4 regions of the Labrenzia sp. THAF187b genome follow, and region 2 is predicted to be linked to each of the others. Evidence: riboswitches for the same ligand, from Rfam matches in the RefSeq annotation. Region 2 holds a riboswitch; each other region holds the start of a gene.
What was found. A riboswitch is a leader RNA that binds a small molecule or an ion and turns the genes downstream of it on or off. The one in region 2 is predicted to bind cobalamin.

Region 1 (5,407 bases), 780 kb from region 2:
TCCAGAATCTCCAGGCAACGGAATCTTGCATTATCCGGTCGGATGCGAGGATTTTCTTCAGGAATTCCGGCATCTCGATATCTTGTTCCAGTACTGGTGAGCGGCTGACGAAAAAGACACCTCTGTCGCGGACCTTTGGCAGCGTATGGAGTTCTGCTCGTAATCGGCCGGATTGCCACCTTTCCCGCGCGGGCCAGTTTTTCGCCAATCCCTTGATCAGCAGGGGCTGTTCCTTGTCGCAGTAGGCTTCAAGAAATTCGGCATAACCTGGTGCTGCGGTTACGGTGGCAATGGTGTGCGTGTTGTCGCCGCTCATAAAAGGTACCACGCATTTGAAGATTTGCGGGTTCAGGGGCGCTGGACTTAGCTGCGATTCTTCATGATGCTCCCCTAGGAGAAATTACGATAGGAGCAACCTTGAGCTTTATCAAGAAGCGCGATTCAACAACGCAGAGCCACTGGAGGAGCGATCTTCGTTTTAAACGTAGCCAGGAAATGTTGTTTAGGAAGATGGTACCGAACGTTACTGCCGCGAAAGACGAGTTCGCATCAAATGACTGTCGATTTTTGAGGCGGTGCAGATTGCTGCAAGATCACGCGTTAATAAGATCAACCCGGTTACTGAACAGCGTTCCGGTCTTCAGAAATGCAGCATTCGGGAGGATTAGGAATAGGTGGTGATGGCTCCCCAGGCCGGACTCGAACCAGCGACCCAGCGATTAACAGTCGCTTGCTCTACCAACTGAGCTACTGGGGATCACCACGCTCGGGGCCAGCGCGTTGCCGCCCCGTCGATGGAGATGCGTATATCAAAGGCTTGATCCGTTTGCCAAGCCCCCGAGGGCGTTTTTTTCATCAAGCCGTCATTTTTTTGATCTCGGTGTGGAAAACTCGATATATTTCAGATGGCTAGGCGTTCTGTCGCGCTTGGAAAACCCTACGTTTCGCTACGATTGGAACACCCCGGGCAGACTAAATCCGTTGTGCCTTTTTCTGACTTTGGCGCAAGAAGGCGTCCGTGTTGACTGCCTGGCCGATTTTCAAGGTTAGTCGTCAGCGACTTTCTGCTGCTTGTGTCGGCCTCAAGATACGTTTAGGAAGAAACTGACGGTTCCGGAAAAGGCCTTGCCTGATCCGGATGAAACGGGAATCCGGTGCGGTCTTTTTCAAGTCCAGATCCGGAGCTGCCCCCGCAACTGTGAGCGGTGAGTGGCTGTACGAAAACCACTGGCGTCCTGATGGGGCCGGGAAGGGGTACAGACCGCGCTGAGCCGCAAGCCAGGAGACCGGCCGTCACATTGTCAACCCTATGGCGCTGTCGGGCGGACGGCTGGGAGAAGGAATGACGCATTCAAACGGCGAGAGGACAACGCTGGTCCTCGGCGGTGCCCGCTCCGGAAAAAGCCGGTTCGCGGAGAAGCTTGTCCATGAAACCGGTCTGCAAAAAATCTATATCGCGACTGGTGCTGCCCACGACGATGAAATGACCAGCCGGATCGCCGCTCATAAAGATCAACGCGGACCGTCCTGGCGCACCGTGGAAGAACAGCTCGAACTTGCGGACGTGCTTGAAAACGAATGCAGGCAAGACCGGGTGGTCCTTGTTGACTGCCTGACCCTGTGGCTGTCGAACCTGCTGTTTGCAGGCAAGGACATCCCCGCCGAAACGGCGCGGCTTTGCGCGGTTCTGAAGGGTCTTCAGGGGCCGTGCGTCTTCGTTTCCAACGAAGTTGGTATGGGGATCGTGCCGGAGAACCGTCTGTCGAGGTCGTTCCGCGATGTGCAGGGACGACTGAACCAGGATATGGCGCATAGGTGCCAACAGGTTGTCTTCGTTGCTGCGGGCCTGCCGATACTTTTGAAACCCACCTCACAACCGGATATCAAATTATGACCACTTCATCCTTGCAGCCGGGCGCAAAAATTCCGGCAACGATCGTCACTGGGTTTCTCGGAGCAGGCAAGACCACGCTGATCCGCAATTTGCTTACCAATGCCAATGGCAAACGCATTGCCCTTATCGTCAATGAGTTTGGGGACATGGGCTTCGACGGGTCCCTTGTGAATGGATGCGCTGATCCCGATTGCGCCGCGGAAGAGGTGGTTGAGCTTACCAATGGCTGCATATGTTGCACCGTTGCCGACGATTTCCTGCCAACCATGGAAATGCTGCTCGCGCGGGACAATCCGCCGGAGCATATCGTTATAGAAACCTCTGGTCTGGCTCTGCCGCAGCCGCTCGTTCGGGCCTTCTCCTGGCCGAGCGTCAAGCCGAAGGTAACGGTAGATGGTGTTGTCACGGTGCTGGATGCTGCAGCACTCGCCGAAGGCCGGATCGCACTTGATGAAGATGCACTTTCCGCGCAACGTGCTGCCGACGAAGCTCTTGATCATGACAGTCCGGTTGAAGAACTCTTCCACGACCAATTGCGTTGCGCAGACCTCGTCGTTCTGAACAAGGCAGATCTCGTCTCCGAAGACGCCTTGAAGCAGGTGCATGAGAAGATCGCCGCCGATGTTCGTCCGGCGGTTCACGTGGTCACATCCGAAAAAGGCACGCTTCCGATTGAAGTTCTGCTCGGCAGGGGCTCTGCTGCCGAGGACGACATGGCTGATCGGCACGAGCATCACCACCATCATGATGACCACGACCACGATCACGATCACGATCACGATGGTGATGATCATGATCATCGCCATGACGACCATCATCACCATCACGACGATTTTGAAAGTCACGTGCTGGCAGTCTCGTCTTTCGCCAGCCTGAAAGATGCTGAGGCAAAGGTTCTGGAAGCCATGGCGCAAAAAGGCGTCCTTCGCATCAAGGGGGCTGTAAAAATTGAGGGCAAGGCAGCGCCTGCAATGGTTCAAGCTGTCGGACCGCGTGTCGAAACCTGGTTCGCCGCCGGCGCCGAGAGCAGCGGCAGACTGGTCGTGATCGGTTTGAAGGGCCTCGACCTGACTGCGGTTCGTAGCCTGCTGGGTGAATTGACGGCTGCTGCCTGACACGCTGGATAGAAGCTGGAAATAAAGACCAAGCATGCACATTCTCGCCAGCCAGACGCGCCGGATCGATGACGGCGGGGACGCGGTCGACCTCGACCAGTCCCCTGCCGACATTCTGTTCCTATCCGCTGCAGACACCGAGCTGGGAAGCTTTGCCGCTGCGCAATCACGGCTTGGAACAGCCCGTGCAGACCTGCGGCTCGCCAATCTCATGGCCCTGTCGCATCCCTATTCGGTCGATCTTTATGCCGAACAGACCGTCCGTGGCTCTCGGCTGATCGTTCTGAGAATTCTGGGTGGAGTGGAGTACTGGCGCTACGGCCTGGAAAGGTTTGAAGAAGAAGTCCGCGCGAATGGTATCGATCTGATCGTCATTCCGGGCGACGACAAGTGGGACGAAGAACTGACGTCTCGTTCCACCCGATCATCAGCGGAAGTGCATCGCTTCTGGCGATACTGTGTGGAAGGCGGTGCGGAGAATTACGCCAATGCCTTGAGATATGCAGCGCACCTGATCGGAAAGGGCGAGGAGCCCGCGCATCCGGTGCCCCTTCCTCGCGCGGGTATCTATCTTGCTGGCAAGGCCGCCCCCGATATAGCGCAACTGAAGGCCTCCTGGCGGGATCCTGAAAGACCTGTTGCAGCGATCACGTTCTACCGCGCTCTGGTGCAAGGTGCCCAAACCGCACCACTGGATGCGTTGATCGCTGCTCTCGACAAAGCCGGCGTAAATGCACTGCCGATCTATGTGTCCAGCCTGAAGGAAGCGGAATCCGTCGCCGTTCTGGAAAGCCTGTTCGATGAGGCTCCGCCTGATGTTGTGTTGAACGGTACTGCCTTCGCCGTCTCGAAGGCGGGAGCAGCCCATCAGCCGACACCGCTCGATCGTCCCGGCAAACCTGTGCTGCAGGTCGTCTTTTCGTCTTCCTCCAAAGAGGGCTGGGAAGACAGCGATCAGGGCTTGTCGATACGTGACCTCGCCATGCATGTCGTCTTGCCGGAGATTGATGGCCGGATATTGACCCGGGCTGTCTCCTTCAAGGAAGAAGGGATCTTCGATGAGGCCACCCAGTCGACGCCGGTTGCCTTTACGCCTGTTCCGGATCGGATCGTGTTTACCGCGGCGCTTGCGGCTGCCTGGGGGAAACTCGGCCGGAAACCGGCTGCAGCCAAGAAGTCGGCCCTAATCCTGGCAAACTATCCGAACCGGGACGGGCGTCTTGCCAACGGCGTAGGGCTCGACACGCCTGCGTCATGCGTGCATTTGCTCAAGGCCATGTCCGCCGAGGGCTATGACGCCGGCAGGGTTCCAGCAAGCTCCGCCGATTTGATGGATATCCTGACTTCGGGCGTAACCAATGCCCTGGAGGGCCGATCAGGCAAGGAAGAATATCAGGCCTTGTCGCTTCAGGATTACGAGCGTTCCTTCAACAAGTTGCCCGACGTTGTTCGGTCAGCAGTTGTTGATCGTTGGGGGGCACCGTCGGACGATCCTCATGTAACGGATGGCCATTTCCGGCTGGCCCTGCACCGGTTCGGCAACCAGGTAGTCGGTATTCAGCCTGCGCGCGGCTACAACATCGATCCGAAGGAAACCTACCACGATCCGGCATTGGTGCCGCCGCACCACTATTTTGCCTTCTACATCTGGCTGCGGGAACAATTCGCCGTCGATGCCGTCATACACCTCGGCAAACACGGCAATCTGGAATGGCTCCCCGGCAAGGCACTGGCCCTGGCTGAAAGCTGTTTCCCGGAAGCCGTTCTGGGGCCAATTCCGAACATCTATCCGTTCATCGTCAATGATCCGGGCGAGGGGGCGCAGGCCAAACGACGGACCTCGGCCGTCATTGTCGATCACCTGACACCGCCTTTGGCCCGGGCGGAGAGCCATGGCGTTGCCGAAGAGCTGGAGACGCTGCTTGATGAGTATTATCTGGCGAGCGGCGTTGACCCGCGCCGCCTGAAGGCATTGACGCGGGACATCCTGGACACTGCTGCGCGGCATGGTCTGGACAAGGATATCGGCATTACCGAGACCATGGACGAGGAAACCCGCCTTGCGCGCCTCGATGCTCACTTGTGCGACCTCAAGGAACTGCAGATCAGGGACGGGTTGCATATTCTTGGTGAAAGCCCCGAAGGCGACCTACTGATGGATCTGCTGGTTGCGTTGGCAAGGGTACCGCGCGGCAACAGGCCGGAACAGCAGAGCCTGCAAAGGGCAATCGCTTCGGACCTCGGTTTTGAAAAATTTGATCCACTGGATTGCGATTTCGCAGCCCCCTGGCAGCAAGGTCGACCGGAGCTCCTTGCAAATGTTCTGGAGGCTCCCTGGAGATCGCAAGGCGATACGGTCGAACGTATCGAGCTTCTCGCCCGTGAAATCGTCGCGGGT
Region 2 (5,407 bases):
CGTGTCGTCCAGCATGGTCGACAGAACGTCGACAAACGGAACTTCGGCAATGATGCCGCCGAATTTTTCCGGTGCCAGGTTGGCAATCGCACCCATCAGCATGCCGCCAGCCGAGCCGCCCTGAGCGACGATGCGATCGTGCGAGGTGAAGTTTTCCGCAACAAGATGGTCTGCTGCGGCTATGAAGTCGGTGAAGGTATTCTTCTTGTTCTCGCGCCGCCCATCCTTGTACCAGTGGAAGCCCTTGTCCTTGCCGCCGCGAATATGGGCGATGGCGTAGACGAACCCCCGGTCGACCAGCGACAGGCAGTTGGTGTTGAAGCTTGCGGGAATGGTGATGCCGTAGGAGCCATAGCCGTAAAGCAGCAGAGGTGCGGAGCCGTCGAGCCTGGTGTCCTTGCGGTAGAGCACAGACACCGGCACGGTCTCGCCGTCGGCTGCGGGAGCCATCAACCGGCGGGTGACATAGTCGTCCGCATCATGGCCGGAAGGCACTTCCTGTTCCTTGCGCAGAACACGTTCGCGGGTCTCGACATTGTAGTCGAAGGTCTGCGATGGCGTTGTCATCGAGGAATAGGTGAAGCGGATCGTGCTCGTGTCGAACTCGTAGCCGCCGCCAAGGCCGAGTGAATAGGCCTCCTCGTCGAAGGCGATGGAGTGCTCGATGTTGTCTGCAAGCCGGCGGATCACGATGCGCGGCAGGCCGTCTTCGCGTTCCAGCCGCGTCATGAAGGACTTGTAGACGCAGTGCGACAGGATCAGGCATCCTGCCTTGTGAGGCACAAGATCGGACCAGTTTTCGCGGCCGGGATTGCCTTTCGGCGCAGTGACGATCTTGAAGTCCTCGGCGCCGCCTGCGTTTGTCAGGATGTAGAGTGTGTCGCCGTGATCGTCGATGGAATACTCGATACCGGTCTCGCGCTCTGCGACAAGCACCGGTTCGGCGGTCGGGTCGGTGGCCGGGATCATCCAGACTTCGGATGTCTCGTGATCATGAATGTCGATGACGATGGTGTCGCCGGACTGGGTCTTGCCGACGCCCATGAAGAAGCCGGCATCCTTTTCCTCGTAGACGAGAACGTCGCTCGCAGGGTCGGAACCGACTTCGTGACGGAAGAGTTTCGAGGGCCGGTGGTTGGCGTCGAGGCGAACGTAGAACACATAGCGGCTGTCTTCCGAGAAGACGCCGCCGCCGCCCGTATCCTCGATGGCGTAGTCAAAATCCTTGGCAGACTGGGCGTCGCGCAGCCTCAGTGAATAATATTCCGAGCCCTTGTCGTCATAAGCCCAGGCGATGAGCTTGTGATCCGTCGACTGGCTAACGCCGCCGATCCGGAAATATGCCGTTCCTTCGGCTTCCTTGTCGCCATGGAGAAGAACCGTTTCCGCGCCGCCGTCACGCGGGGTGCGAAAGAAAACCGGTTGCTGGCCGCCGGTTTCATACTTGAGGCCGTAAGCGAAGGGGCCGTCGGGAGCAGGAACCGAGCTGTCGTCTTCCTTGATGCGGCCGCGCATTTCCGCGAAAAGCTTCTCCTGCAGAGCCTTCGTCGGTGCCATCTGCGCTTCGTGATAGGCATTCTCCGCTTCCAGATAGCTGCGGATGTCGGCATCCAGCACGGACGGGTCTTTCATGACCTCCTGCCAGTTGTCCGCCCTCAGCCAGGCGAAATCGTCCTGGCGGGTAATGCCGTGGGTCTCAAGGGTGAGGGGGCGCGCTGCGGCGCGCGGGGGAAGGGCATCCTGTTTCATGGATCGGAGGTAAGATTTTTGAGCCTTGAAGGCAAGGGTCAATACTGCCGAGGCGGCAGGGTGTTTCCGCCTCCTGGCCATCCTGCCGTGCTTTCAGACAAGAGCGGCGACCTGCAAAAGTCTTTGACATTTTTCAGGCGTTCGCGCACTTAGGAAGAGATGGTTCCCGACTCCGAACTCCGGACCGGGATTAAAAGGGAACACGGTGCGACGAGCCCGAAAGGCTGCAAATCCGTGACTGCCCCCGCAACTGTGAGCGGTGAGCAAACCTGAAAGCGCCACTGGGGAGACCCCGGGAAGGATCAGGCAAGCAATGACCCGCAAGTCAGGAGACCTGCCATTTCACCTTAAACCTTAACCCGGGCGGGGTGCCCCGGAGGAGTGAGTGACATGGCCAATCGGCACCTGCCGGCAAAGTTGCACATTCGGTTCCTGACTGCCCCGCGAAATCGCGGAGGGCGATATGAACCGGAAATTTTCTGCTGAATTCTCAAGACTTGCCAACCTCCTGACCGAGGCTGATCCACTGGCGGCGCGCGCAGTGCGCGCGATGGTTCCTGATGGGCTGCAAAAATCTGTTGTCAGCAAGAATGTTGGTAATGTAATAACATTACATGATGAATGTGCCAAACCTACCCGATCCGGCCGTGCCAAGTGCAACCAGGAAAGCAATGCCTTTGCTTTTCCGCAGCCTCCTGTCGGTTCACTGGCAGAAGCCGTGGAGGCGCGTCATGAGCAATGATCCGCACAAGATATTCGTCTGCACGACCTGTCGTCACAATGGGCAGGCTTGCCATCCCGGATATGGGCTGATCTGCAAGCTGAAGAGCGCAATGGCACAGGCAGTGCCTGTCGTTGGAGACGAGTTCGAAATCAGCGGAACAGCCGACATGGAGAGCTGTTCGAGACCTTGCACGCTGGCATTCAAGGCCACCGACAAGGCGATCTACCTCTTTGGGGACATTGAGGACGATACGGACATCGACGACCTGGTCGACTACGCCAATCGGTATCGCCAGATTGAAAATGGATGCGAGGTGACCGAGGAAAGACACGGCAAGCGCTGGAGCGCATCGCAAGGCCGGCTTCCGGCAGCGATGATCGTTTCGGAAGCTGACGGGACGGCGTTCTCATGACTGGGGTCGATCTGTTTGTTCGCGAGGTCAGCTGGAAGACGGGGCAGGGCAAAACCATTCTGCATCCGCTCAGCTTCGATCTGCCTGCCGGTGAGGTTCTTGGAATTGCCGGCGCCAATGGTGCCGGCAAATCCACCCTGTTGCGGCTGCTCTATCGCTTCCTGAAACCGAAAACGGGCGAAATCCTTCTGGATGGCACGGATCTCTGGCACATCAGTGCCAGGGAGGCCGCCAAAACGATCGCCGCCGTGCTTCAGGAGCAGCCGACCGACTTTGCCTTGTCCGTGCGCGAGATCGTCACACTCGGCCGGCGTCCCCATGCAACCGGTATTGCCGGCGCAGGCAAGCGGGACGCCGAGATCGTCGATGACTGTCTCGTGAAAATGGATCTGCTGTCCTATGCACAAAGAGCCTTCGGCACATTGTCCGGGGGGGAAAGGCAGCGGGTGATGGTGGCCCGGGCGCTGGCGCAAGAACCAAAGCTTCTGGTGCTGGATGAGCCGACCAACCATCTGGACATTCGTCATCAGCTCGAGATCGTCGAGCTGATTGCCGATCTGGACATTACCATTGTCACCAGCCTGCACGACCTCAACCTGGCAAGCCGTGTCTGCGACAAGGTCTTGCTGTTGCATGAGGGCCGACTGGTTGCCCAGGGAATGCCGGAGACGGTGCTGACCCCCGGCAACATTGAGCAAGCCTATTCGGTACAGGTCCGACTGGAGCAACTGTCTGCCAGCCGCGAGCGCTACCTGACCTTCCATCTTTGAATTTCTGGAGACTTAATATGAAAAAAATTGCCCTGGGCCTCGCGCTCGCCTTTCTGTCTGTTCCGGCATTTGCGCAGACGAGCGTGGACAGCTGCAACCGCACGGTGACCTTCGACACGCCGCCAAAAGCAGCCGTTTCGAATGACGTCAATCTGACCGAGATGATGCTGGTACTTGGCCTGCGCGACCGCATGGTTGGTTATACCGGCATTTCAGGCTGGAAGACGCTGGACGCGGAGATGCGTGAGGGCATTGCCGAACTTCCGGAACTCGCGTCGAAATATCCGAGCAAGGAAGTGCTGATCGGAGCCGACGCCGATTTCTTCTTCGCCGGCTGGAACTACGGCATGAAGGTGGGCGGTGAAGTGACGCCTGAAACGCTGGAGCCGTTCGGCATCAAGGTCTACGAGCTGACCGAATCCTGCATTCATATCGGCGACAAGCCGAAGGCGTCTCTGCACGATCTTTATAACGACCTCCTCAACCTCGGAAAGATCTTCGGTGTTGAAGACACCGCCCACGATCTTGTTGCGGCCTACAAGCTGGAGCTGGACCGGATCGCGGCAACGGTGCCTGCTGGTGAAGAGCCGCTGCGGGTCTTTGTCTACGACAGCGGCGAAGACAAGCCCTTCACCGCCGGACGATATGCCATGCCAACAGCGCTTATCGAGGCAGCCGGCGGCGTCAACGTGATGGACGATTTTGAAAAGAGCTGGGCGACCGTCGACTGGGAAACCGTGGTGGAAAAAGACCCGGACATGGTCGTGATCGTCAACTACGGCGAAGTGACGGCTGACCAGAAACGCGACTTCATGAAACACAATCCCGCTCTGGCCAACATTGCAGCCGTCAAGAACGACCGGTTTGTCGTGCTGGACTATGTCGAGGCAACCCCGGGACCGCGGAACCTCAAGGCCATCGGAAAGCTCACCGAAGCGTTCTGGGGAGAGTGAGCCTTGCAAAAGATGCTTCGAACTGCCGTTGCAGGCAGAAACGATGGGCCCGCATGAGCGTGCTCACGGACAAAAGCGCTGGCCTGCGCCGGTTGCGGGGGAATGGGGTATTGCTTCTGGCCGGCGTGCTGGTGCTGGCTATTTCCATTGTAGCTGCCATCGGTGCGGGTGCGGTGGCGATCCCGGGCGGCACTGTCTTCAAGATCCTGGCCAATGGTGTGATGCCGGATCTGTTCGCGATTGACTGGACCAAGGGTCGGGAGGCTATCGTCTGGGAGATCCGGTTTCCGCGGGCGCTGTTGGCCGGGTTTGTCGGTGCAGGTCTGGCCGTTGTCGGCGCGGCCCTGCAATCCGTCACGCGCAATCCACTGGCCGATCCGCATCTGCTCGGCATTTCGTCCGGTGCAGCGGCTGGCGCCATTCTTGCGCTGCTGCATACAGGCCTGTTTCTGGGATTGATGACCGTTCCGCTGATGGCATTCGCCGGTGCGTTGGCGGCAACTTTTCTTGTGCTCGGGGTGACACGGTTTGCATCTGCAACCAGTGCCGACCGGCTGGTGCTGGCCGGTGTGGCCGTGTCCTTCATCATCATGGCGATCGCCAATATCCTGATTTTCCTGGGCGATCCGAGGGCAACGCATACGGTTGTCTTCTGGATGCTGGGTGGTCTCGGTCTTGCCCAGTGGGCTCAACTACCGTTTCCGCTTGGCATTCTGCTGCTGGTGGCGCCGTATTTTCTGCTGCGGTCTGCCGATCTCAATGCGATGACCATCGGCGATGAAACAGCGTCGACACTCGG
Region 3 (5,407 bases), on a different replicon from region 2:
CGCATTTCTCTATCGAGCACGCGTCCTTCTGGAAGTCTGGCTCGCATTGGATCCAAAGGTTGGCCATTAGCTAGCATCTCGAAGTGAAGGTGAGGTCCTGTTGAAAGTCCAGTCGAGCCAACATAACCTATGATTTGTCCCTGTTTGACGCGAACACCTTCCTTTATGCCTTTGGCAAATCCGGTCTGATGATTGTAGGTGGTCGTGTACCCATTGGTGTGTCGAAGTTCAGTTCGCTTCCCATAGCCGGAACTCCAACCTGCCTTTATCACGGTACCATCTCCAGCAGCCATGATCGGTGTCCCGCGCGGAGCAGACCAGTCCACTCCCTTATGCATTCTTGAATATTTGTAGACGGGATGCCGACGCATGCCGAAGCCGGATCGGAACTTGCCACCATCAATCGGTTTCCTGAGCAGGAACTTTTTTGCGCTTTGGCCGAACGCATCATAAAAGTCAGTAGCTCCATCGTCAGGCGTCCGGAAACGGTAAAATTCCAGCGTTGTCTTGCCATTGCTCAGCGCAGCAAAGTGGATCTTAGATCCGAAGTTACGGTCATCTCTGGAGTATAGCAGCTCTATGGTAGCACCAGGCCTAATGGAGGCCTTGAAATCGATGCTAAAGGACAACATGCGAACAAGTTCATTTACAACGTTTTTTGGTATGTCTTGCTCAAGTGCAGTTTGATAAAGACTATCGTATAGCGCTGGCGTTGGCCCGCTGTGGGAGACACGATCCGCGTCAGCAAAGGCTGCTGCTGGAAAGGTGCTAGGCGGCCGGGCTTTGATGTAATCGCCGCCGTCTGATTGGGCAACGGTCGCTTCGTGTTTCGTATCGCTATACAGACTGATACGCACGGGCAGCTTTCGCTCCGGATCGTCCTGTGAGGGCGCGTACGCTATTCGGAGTCGTTGTCCGTCTTCAAGTTTGGAGATTCCATACAATCGCTGAAACGCAAGTGTGATCGATGCAGCTTCTACTTCTGGAACCTGCTGATTTAGGAGGGTCCCCGTAAGGTTTTGCCCCTGAGCCACTGGCACAATGCTTTCATCCATTCCGGCTAACCGAATATCGTCATCGCGTTTTGACACGAAAGAAACGTTTTCCGGCGTTATCCGAACCGCATAGCGCTCCAAATCTGGCTGAAGCGCCAAATTGAAGTCGAAACGCCCAGGATCAATCACTGCTTCATAATCCATGTTAGTTGCATCCACCGAACGGGTCCGGATAAATTTGCGAACTTTCAATTCAATTTCCGATTCTGACAACGTCTTGTCCAAATCGAAATCCGTGTTCGATGATGGAAATGGTGTAAGGCTTATACTGACATCATTGGCCAATTTCACACCGTACAGCGAGTCGGCAAGAAGAGAAGTTGCAACTCCCTCGGTTGCCCCTGTCGCTTCTTTCTCCGCACTCCTAGAAAATATGTTCAGCGTACTGAAGGCCGGAATTTGAGATGCAAGCGACGGGTCTTTCTTGGTAGCAAGCGTAGCGCTGATGAAAATATGTGGTTGAGCGCGAATGTTGTCTCTGTCGCCCTCACGGGAGACAATATTCACATCTATTAATTGCTTGCTGGAATATTCAGTCGCCGATCGCAGAAACCTGTCTTCTTTGCTGTAACCGTTGTTCGAGATCGACAACTCATTCAATAAAGCACTCGAGGATTTCGCCCTTTCAACTTCGTATTGGCCATCAAAGGCAGCGAATAGCGCGCCGCCCATCAAGAACAGGGATGTGACGCCAGTGAGTGCTGAACCAGCGAACCAGCGCAGTGAAACCCCTCGTCGGTCCGACATGCCATACACCCCTTCGTAACCAAGCAGCGGCGGTTCTTGACCGAGCTCGATTTTTGAGGACTGGGGGTTTTGGGTAGCGTCAAAGTGCATTGCTATCTTTCGGAAGTTAAGCAACCAATTTGTGGATCGAATTCGTTCGTGCAGCGCGGTGTCATTTGATTGCCATCACCATTCGAACATATCCCGTTTGTTGTTGGTTACATCCGCGAAGAGGCTACCTCTTCGTTCACCAAAGCTCGCAGTTCTGCCTCGCCAAACGAACTAAGGTGACGGCCGTTAACGAAAAACGTGGGTGTCTGGGTTACGTCTAAAACTTCGGCATCGGCGCGGTCCTGATTAATACTCGCTGCTATAATGCATTCTGGGATCTGAGTTCGCGTAGCTTTTGGGTCGTTGCCGGCCTCTTTAGCTACATTGGTCGGGGCACAGAACACTAGCCAGTAAGCGCGCGCAGGCCCGTCGCGGTCCAGCAGAATGGGCAAACCTATAGCCGTTACCTGTTGCCAGGAATTCACGAGATTGCGATTGGGCCATAAGAAGTTCCTGAGTCGGGTTTCCAAACTGGTGAGTTGTTTACACCCTCTAGCCACTTTAGGTTCAAGCGATTTCGCAATTGTCGGAATGAAATTGTTAAACACAGTACGATCTAACTCGCATGACGAATAATGTATTGCTTTGTACGTTTTCGCTATGCTGTGCCACCGCTCCTGTCAAAGGTGACCGAATGAACCGTATTATCGTTTGCAGTACATGCAAATGCGACCCTTCGCCAGATCTTGATGCATTGCGTCGATCGTTGAACGAATCAGGAATGGCGATTGAGGTTACACAGATTGAATGCATGGGGGCCTGTGAACAACCGATTGCGGTGGCGTTTCAGGGGGTTGGTAGAGCGGCATACCTTTTTTCAGGCCTCATCTTTCCAGACGACATTGCTGACATCATCTCGACGGCCCGAAATTTTCTGGCAACGGACAAAGGCTGGATCGAAGACGCCCGACCATGTGGACGTCTCCGTTTCTGCCTCAGAGCGCGCATTCCGGCGCTATAAGCCTATTCCACGTTCACAGTCACCGTAGCCTTAAGCGGTTCCGTCTCGACAGCGAGCATGCGGTGATCGTTGGAATTGAGCGTAACCTCAACCGTCGCATCACCTTTTGGAAGAGTCGGCAGGTGGAGCCATGCACTGTAGTGCCGCGCGACCTTCACGCCATTTACATATACGTGGGCATGGCCCTCGCCCAACACATGATCCGAGCCTGCCCGCTCCGGAGCAAAGCTGAAATTTTCCGTCATGATATGAAGATTGTAGCCGCTAACCGGATCCTTCGAGACACTGATTTTCAAGGACGGTGCATCGGGACCGCCAGGTACAGAGGTAGTCCTGTTGTGGTTGTGGCCAGCGGTTTGGCCGGAATGATTAGTTTTGAGCTCCACTGATGCGGTCTGCATCTGGTGATCGCTGGCTGATGAGTGGTCATGACCGTCAAGAGCGACACCATTGCTTGCGGCAACAACAAAGCCGATGCCTCCGCCAAAGACCAGCCCGATGGCGAAGAGTGCGAGAGAGCGTTCCATGGGGTTTCAGGTTTCCTTAAAAAGAAACCGGGCAAAACGAGATGTTTCGCCCGGTCGGTTATGATTTAGATTCCGGATCAGGCCGCCTGCGTTGCGCCGACCCTCGCCCCCTCGCGCTGCCAGAAAAAACCTGCAAAACAACCAAGCAGAAGCCAGGCTGCCATTCCGACGCCAAAGGCACGGCTGGCAAACATTGCCCCGATCTCGGTCGGAACTGGGCCGGTGAAGGTGTCCGGCTCTGGCGCGCCGATCACGTGTGGTGCCAGCAGCAGCATTGCTGCTGCGCCCCAAGCCATCCAATTGCGGCCGAATGCGATCAGCCACAATCCGGCGCCTGCGGTAAGGACGGTCGCCCACCACCAGATCTGCCGGGCAAAAACATCCGCCGCCGCGACGCCGGGCACTTCGGGAGCTAGGCTGAATCCGGGCGCGAAGTGGAACGCGACGAACCCTGCAACACCCCAAAGCAGGCCGTTGCGACCCGTTATAACCGCACCGCGCATTTCGGCAATTGCCATGCCGGCGAGCAGAATGAAGGCATAACCGGTATAGGTGAGCATCGTGAAGATGACGCTCAGGCCATCGCGCAAAGGATCGATCCCGCCCAGCTCTTGTTGAGCGCTGACTGCCTCGGTTCCGAAATGGACCAATTCCCCCGATTCATAAAGCTCCGCATGGAGAAGGACTGGCTGAACAAAAATAAGCTGTAGCAGGGCCGCGATAAGCCCCGCCGCAGCACCAGCGAACAAGCCGCTGACCAAGAGGCGAGTCAGCATTTTAGTGACACGGGAATCCGGTCGCGTGGCGCACATCGTGTGCTGCGTCGTGCAAAGCGCTCGCCTGCACGTGACCCGTGATCGAAATAATCGCGACACCCAGTACCGCAGCAAAAGCAAGCGATACGATTTTCGTCGCGGAAACGGTGGTTTTTGCAGATTGTGTCGTCATTTTATCCTCTTTGCTGTCACACCCGACAGAAGGGTTTTCAGTGAATGTCTGGCAGGTCTCCTGGCTCGCGGGTCGTGGCGCTTTGCCGGGCCTTCCCCACAACATTCGTTGCAAGTGGCATGTCCGGTCAGCACTCTCCGCATACAGTCGCGGGGGCGGCTTCGGCTCCTGACGCCCTGCATGGGTCCGCCATATCCGAATTCCCTGTTCGTTTCCCAGCACTTTGTGCCGAATGGAAAACCAAACAGGTTTTATTATGGCGCATTTTTTTTGATCGCGAAAGCACAAATCCGACACGTAATTGATGCGTTCGCGATGACATTCAATGCCTGGGAACTTGCACACTGTCGGTGCCGAAGCTCGATTTCAAGCCGGTCGACAGGCGACGGGGAATAATGATGGATCAGACTGTTTTCTCTGTCGGGATATCGAAAAATTCCTGCCGTCCCTGGTCCTTGAAAAGCAACCGCCGGGCCATCTTTCACTCCATACTATGACTGCCGATGACCCATGTCTGTGTCCGAAAACGTCCGATTGCGTACAGGGGCAAAACACCCTGTCCACAAATTACCTTGACATCATTCTGGACAGCTAACTAATTTGAACAGCCTTTTCGGACAGGAATGACGCTATGTCACGCACCTTTGCCTATACCCGCGTGTCAACGACCGGACAGACGACGCAAAACCAGTTAGAAGAAATCCGGGCGGCGGGGTTCCAGGTCGACGACCGCCGGATTGTGACCGAGACTATTTCCGGCAGTGTGCCGATAACGCAGCGTCCGGAATTCGCTCGGCTGGTGGACCGTTTAGAGCCGGGCGACATTCTCATCGTGACGAAACTCGATCGCCTCGGCCGGGATGCGATAGACGTCAGTTCAACAGTAAAGGCATTGGCCGACGAAGGAGTACGGGTATACTGTCTTGCACTTGGCGGTGTCGACCTGGCGAGTTCCGCCGGCACGATGTCCATGAACGTGCTCAATGCCGTTGCCCAGTTCGAGCGGGATTTGCTCATCGAGCGAACGCAGTCAGGCCTAAGACGTGCCAAGTCCGAAGGGAAAGTTCTGGGTCGGCGGC
Region 4 (5,407 bases), 180 kb from region 2:
GAAGCCGGAACCGGGCATGGTTCGCGGCTTTGCGGAGGCAACAGGTCTTGCAGTGGACCGGATCGCCGTTGTCGGCGACAACACGCATGATCTGGAAATGGCCCGTTCGGCGGGCGCCGGACTATGTATCGGTGTCCTGACGGGCACAAGCGCGCGCCACGACCTGGAAACCCTGGCGGATGCCGTTCTCGAGAGCGTTGCCGATCTGCCGGCCTATCTGGCCGCCAACTGATTCACATCAGGCTGGCACTGCCGGGCCCTGCCGTCGCACTTGTCCGGGCGTCTGGTTGAATTGACGCTTGAAGGCCCGGTTAAAGGCGGCTTCCGAGCTGTAGCCGATGTTTTCGGCAATATCGATCAGGGGCAGATCCGTCTCCCGAATGTCGCGCCGTGCCCGTTCCATGCGCCAGTGGGTGACATAGGCCAGCGGCGTCATGCCGACGAGGTTCGTAAACCTGTCTGCAAAAACCGTCCGGGACATGCCAGCCTCCCGGGCAAGGCTCTCCACCGTCCAGGGCTTTTCCGGCGCCAGATGGATCTTGGACATGCTGCGCCCGAGCTTCGGGTTGAGCACAGCCGCCAGGCATCCGGCCCTGTCCCCCTCCCTGTCGACGAACGTTCGCACCACCTGGATGAAGATGATCTCCGTCAACCGGTGGATGATCGCCTCGGACCCCGGCTGCCCGGCGCGCACCTCGCTGGCAACAAATCGCATCACTGCTTCCAGCCAGAAGGCGTTCATCGTCTGTGTGTTGGGCAGATGAATGACGGCGGGCAAGGCATCGAGCAGCGGATGGACCGAGCCTTCCTCGAATTCGAAATGGCCACAGAACAGTTTACAGGCCAGCTCCTCGTCCGGACCGCCGTAATAGAGCGCGCCTTCCCCCGTATAACCGGATTGCCGCACGACCTCGTCCACTTCGGCCGCGGGACGGTCCGGTTCATCGCTCAGGATATGAGCGGCCCCGTGCGGAATGACGGCGAGATCGCCGGTCGCAAGGCGGATCGGCTTTTCAACACCATCCACCGCCAGCCAGCAGCCACCACGCATTGCCATGTGAAACCGCGCGACATTGCCGAAGGCCGGCACCCGCACGGCCCAGGGCGGCGAAAAGCAGGTATGGAAATAGACGGATCCTCGTAGCTTCAAGGCATCCAGGATCTGGGTCAGGGCGTCATGTTTCATGAAAGGCCGGTTCCGGTTGAAGTGCTACTCCCGCATTTTTGCCTCAACACCGCAAAGCGCAAGGCTCCCGGACGATCGGTCAATTTTCAGGGACTTTCGTGCATGGATAGAACCGAAGTCGACCAACATCTTTGGGCTCGTGGGCAATTCGCCCGCATGAAACCAACCTGGAGCACCTGAAAGATGTCTGTTCGCTTCGTCACCAAGACCATGCACGCCTATCTCGATTATCCCGTCGCGATCGGCCTTATTTCCCTGCCCGTATTCCTTGATCTCGGCCAATCCAACCCGATCGCCTTCTGGCTATCGTTCCTGACAGGCTTTGCGGCCCTGGCGCTGACGATCCTGACAGATCACCAGACCGGCATCATCCGCATTCTGCCCTATTCGGTTCATCTGGCGGTCGATTTTGCCGTCGGCATCGTGTTCCTGGCAGCTCCCTTCGCACTTGGCTTCACCGGCCTCGACTTCGCCTATTACCTGGTAAACGCCATTGCCGTTCTGACAGTGGTCAGCCTTGCCAAACCGCAGGAAACGGTTGCGCAGGCCGCCTGACAGCCCCCCTTCAGCGCACAATGACACCGGCCTTCACGCCGGTGTTTTTTTGAGCTGCAATCCGGACGATCTGCAAATCTTCGGGAACTTGCGAACATGGAGACGCCTCAGCTTCGGACGCAAGGTAGAGACACCGGAGCAAATCCGGCCTTCAACCTTCACACTCTTTCAGGAGTAGAACATGTCCTTGATGAAATCCGCCATTGCCGCAACGCTGCTGTCTCTTGCCGCTCTGTCGGCCCCGGCAATGGCCGCGGACGAATACAACACCTCCAGCGGCCTGACCGCCGCCGGCAGCCCGCTCGGTCTTCATGGTGTCGACCCCGTGGCCTTTGTCAGCCTGGGCAACCGGATTGACGGAACCGCACAATATACGGCCGTCCACGACGGTGTTGCCTACTACTTCGCATCGCAGGAAGCCATGGATGCCTTTACCGCGCATCCGGATCAGTACCTGCCGCAAAACGGCGGCTTCTGCACCTTCGGTGTTTCAGTCGGCAAGAAGTTCGACGGCGATCCGCAGTTCGCGGCCGTTGTCGACGGCAAGCTTTATCTGTTCCTGAACGAGGCCATCTTCCGCGAGTTCCAGAAAGACCAGTCCGGTACCATCGCCAAGGCGGAAGCCAACTGGAAGAAGATCCGCTCCACCGAGGCAACGAAGCTCTGATTGTTCGTTGTCAAGGCGTCGTCGGAACGACAAACAAAAAGGGCGGCCCCGGGGCCGCCCTTCGTGACTTGAATTCAGCAAAAAGCCGAAGACTTAAGCTGCCGCGTTGTGCAGCCTGTTTTCGAAAGCAAGGTTCTTCGTCAGCGGTGCCAGGGTCTTGGCAGCGGCCAGAACAGCCAGGTCAGCCAGCGGCTCGCCCAGGATCACCAGCATGTAGGCAAAGCCGAAGGAACCGACGGAAACCATGTTCTCGGCGCCGAAGCCCTGGCCGTAGAATGCCCAGAACGCGACCCAGCCAACGATACCGGCCTGGAACGTGGTGGAAAGAGCCAGTGCCTGAACGTAGGAAACGTCAACATAGGCGGTCTTTTCCGGAATGATGCGGTTTGCCAGCAGGCTGACACCCCACAGCGGCACAAGCAGCGTGGTGACGTTGATGCCGTACTGCGGCAGGTCGAAAGGAGCAACCAGCGCCCCCTGAAGCAGAAGGCCTGCAGCAAGGCCGATTGCTGCCGGACCAGCGCCGAACATCAGGAACAGCGTGGAGCCCAGGATGAAGTGCACTTCGGAAACACCGACCGGGTAATGCGGCAGGATTTCAAAGAAGCAGAATACGGCAACCGTCGTGATGACGGAGCGAACGGCAAGGCTGAGAACGCCGCTTTTGCGGATCGTGTCGAGAGCCATTTTGCCCAGAAGGCCGAAGGAAGCAGCCGCGGTACCGTAGCTGAGTACGATTTTGGCACCGTCGACGATGCCCGGTTCGATATGCATGTCATTTCTCCTTTGCGCACCCTCCGTGCGCGAGCAGATGGTGTGAACCGGCCCCGATGGGACCGCTGGATGGCAGGTTTCCTGGCTCGCGAGTCTCTGCGCCGCCCGCCTTCCCGGATCGCTCCAGTGGCTTGTAGGGCTTTGCTCGTCGCATACAGTTGCGGGGGCAGCCACGGTATTGGTCCCTGTTGGGTACGCCTCACCGTGTTCCCATTTCATCCGCCCTTACGCTTGTTCGGGCGAAACCATCGCATCGTCTAGATTTGCAAGGATTGGCGATATTCTGCAAGCGAATTTTCGCCATATTCGGTCTGAATGCGACATTGCACCGAAATTTTGCCGCCTGAAGGCCGCCACCGAAATCAGCCGGATCAGCACCATCGACAAGCTTCAGATCTCGAAACACTTCTTCAGGAAATTGCGTCAGCCACCTGAAAAATCTGACCTTTGAAGCATCCAATCAAAGATAAAAATCAAAACCTTTGTTTATTAAACTTTTCTGTATTTAGGGTAATTGTGATTTTTACTTGCAGAAACCCTAACGAAAGATAACCTCACTCGCATACAAAGCACATCATGAGAGTTTGCAATGCCCTTTACCAAATTGGGAACGCTTATCGCTGGTGTCGTCTTTTTCCTTGGCTGCATTCAGCTGGCACTTCTGGCCGGCGTTACTCTGGGTGCAGTCACTGAACCAAGACCGGGTTTTTTCCTTGGCAATCTGACACGCGAACAGGCGCTCGACAGCGGACTATTGAAGATCATGGCCGCCGTCGCATTCGGCGTGATCACCGAGATCAGCCGTTCGGTTGAAAAGAAGTAGACCACAACCAAAGACTTGCCGCGGGCGGTGACCTGTGAAAGTCTTCGGCCATGTTGAAATCGATTCCCCTGACCGCTCTCGCGGTATCGCTTCTTGCTGCCACCGTCACTCCTGGCTGGGCGGCACCTGACAAGCTGTTCGGCGCTATCAACGAACGTCTTTCGTTCATGCAGTCGGTTGCAGCCTGGAAAGCGGATAACGACAAACCTGTCGAGGATCTGCCGAGGGAAAAGGTGGTGCTGGATGCAGCCCGCGAAAAGGCCGTCGAAAACGGCCTGTCGGCTGACAATGTCACCTTGTTTTTCCAGGCGCAGATCGATGCGGCCAAGGACATTCAAACCTGCTGGATCGAACGCTGGGAGAGCGGTGAAGCTCGTCCGCAGAACGTACCCGACCTGATCAAGGATGTCCGTCCGGAGCTGTTGCGCCTGGGCAACGAGATCCTGACGCTACTCGCAGAAAGCCCCGTCGAAGCCTCTGACCAGCAGGCCTTCACGGAGGCGCTGACCGTGGAATGCCTGTCCGACGGATCAAAAAACGCTCTGTTTGAAGGTCTGGTCGACGTACACGACTAGGCAAATACGGCCGTCAGGACATTCCTCATCGGAGTTCAGGAGGCTGCCTGCCTCCAGGGCTCGGCCGCATTCGCCTCTCCTTGCCGCTTCATGACCATTCGCGAGAACTCGCCGAACCGCACCGCCGGGCTCCACAAGTAGCCCTGGCCGAGCGTCCCGCCCCACAGATTGATGTAATCCATCTGCAACTGGGTCTCGACCCCTTCCGACACGGTGTTGAGATTGAGCTGTCTTGCCAGCATCAGGATCAGCTCGACGATGGTCCGTCGATCCTCGCAATTGGCAATGTCCATGATGAAGGACCGGTCGATCTTCAGCGTGTCGAACGGCATGCTTGCGAGACTGTGCAGCGAGGAATAGCCGGTGCCGAAGTCGTCGATTGCAAATTTGACGCCTTCTTTCTTGATCGGCAGGATCTGATCCAGAAGGTTCTGCGAATAGTCGACAAGGCTCGATTCCGTCACTTCCAGTTCCAGCTTCTCCGTCGAGAACCCGCTCTCGCCAATGATCCCGAGCATTCTGCCGGTAAATCCCTTCGCCTGCAGCTGCGCCGGCGCAACATTCACGGCGACAGATACATCGACATTCTGCCGGTGCAGCGATTTCATGTCGGAGAGCGCGGATGCCAGCACGAATTCCCCGATCGGAACGATCAGGCCGCATTCTTCTGCCACGGGAATGAACTTGTAGGGCGGCACGGACCCGAGTTCGGCATCGTTCCAGCGCAGCAGCGCTTCAGAACCGACAATCTTGCCGGACGAAATGTCGACCTTCGGCTGGTAGTGAACGGATAGCGTGCGGTCTCTCAGCGCGCTTTGCAGCCTGTG

Region 1: linked by a shared signal. The riboswitch ahead of cobU (bifunctional adenosylcobinamide kinase/adenosylcobinamide-phosphate guanylyltransferase) and the one ahead of FIV03_RS17580 (hypothetical protein) in region 2 are both predicted to bind cobalamin.
Region 3: linked by a shared signal. The riboswitch ahead of FIV03_RS31190 (CbtB domain-containing protein) and the one ahead of FIV03_RS17580 (hypothetical protein) in region 2 are both predicted to bind cobalamin.
Region 4: linked by a shared signal. The riboswitch ahead of FIV03_RS16710 (energy-coupling factor ABC transporter permease) and the one ahead of FIV03_RS17580 (hypothetical protein) in region 2 are both predicted to bind cobalamin.

What each region holds. Positions count from the first base shown of each region.
Region 1 is NZ_CP045344.1:4,601,346-4,606,752, reverse strand. Features, by position in the region: gene FIV03_RS21225 (cupin-like domain-containing protein) at 1-316, opposite strand, end outside; tRNA gene FIV03_RS21220 (tRNA-Asn) at 682-757, opposite strand; cobalamin riboswitch at 1,092-1,310, shown strand; gene cobU (bifunctional adenosylcobinamide kinase/adenosylcobinamide-phosphate guanylyltransferase) at 1,343-1,894, shown strand; gene cobW (cobalamin biosynthesis protein CobW) at 1,891-3,009, shown strand; gene cobN (cobaltochelatase subunit CobN) at 3,044-5,407, shown strand, end outside.
Region 2 is NZ_CP045344.1:3,825,436-3,830,842, forward strand. Features, by position in the region: gene FIV03_RS17575 (S9 family peptidase) at 1-1,749, opposite strand, end outside; cobalamin riboswitch at 1,893-2,106, shown strand; gene FIV03_RS17580 (hypothetical protein) at 2,213-2,491, shown strand; gene FIV03_RS17585 (DUF1636 family protein) at 2,481-2,885, shown strand; gene FIV03_RS17590 (ABC transporter ATP-binding protein) at 2,882-3,655, shown strand; gene FIV03_RS17595 (ABC transporter substrate-binding protein) at 3,673-4,608, shown strand; gene FIV03_RS17600 (iron ABC transporter permease) at 4,662-5,407, shown strand, end outside.
Region 3 is NZ_CP045347.1:63,136-68,542, reverse strand. Features, by position in the region: gene FIV03_RS31210 (M23 family metallopeptidase) at 1-1,892, opposite strand, end outside; gene FIV03_RS32090 (DUF1636 family protein) at 2,458-2,853, shown strand; gene FIV03_RS31200 (hypothetical protein) at 2,856-3,380, opposite strand; gene FIV03_RS31195 (CbtA family protein) at 3,458-4,156, opposite strand; gene FIV03_RS31190 (CbtB domain-containing protein) at 4,158-4,328, opposite strand; cobalamin riboswitch at 4,361-4,588, opposite strand; gene FIV03_RS31185 (recombinase family protein) at 4,960-5,407, shown strand, end outside.
Region 4 is NZ_CP045344.1:3,641,245-3,646,651, reverse strand. Features, by position in the region: gene FIV03_RS16730 (HAD family hydrolase) at 1-232, shown strand, start outside; gene FIV03_RS16725 (AraC family transcriptional regulator) at 239-1,186, opposite strand; gene FIV03_RS16720 (hypothetical protein) at 1,370-1,741, shown strand; gene FIV03_RS16715 (YHS domain-containing (seleno)protein) at 1,923-2,408, shown strand; gene FIV03_RS16710 (energy-coupling factor ABC transporter permease) at 2,502-3,182, opposite strand; cobalamin riboswitch at 3,236-3,447, opposite strand; gene FIV03_RS16705 (hypothetical protein) at 3,772-4,005, shown strand; gene aroQ (gamma subclass chorismate mutase AroQ) at 4,056-4,580, shown strand; gene FIV03_RS16695 (EAL domain-containing protein) at 4,616-5,407, opposite strand, start outside.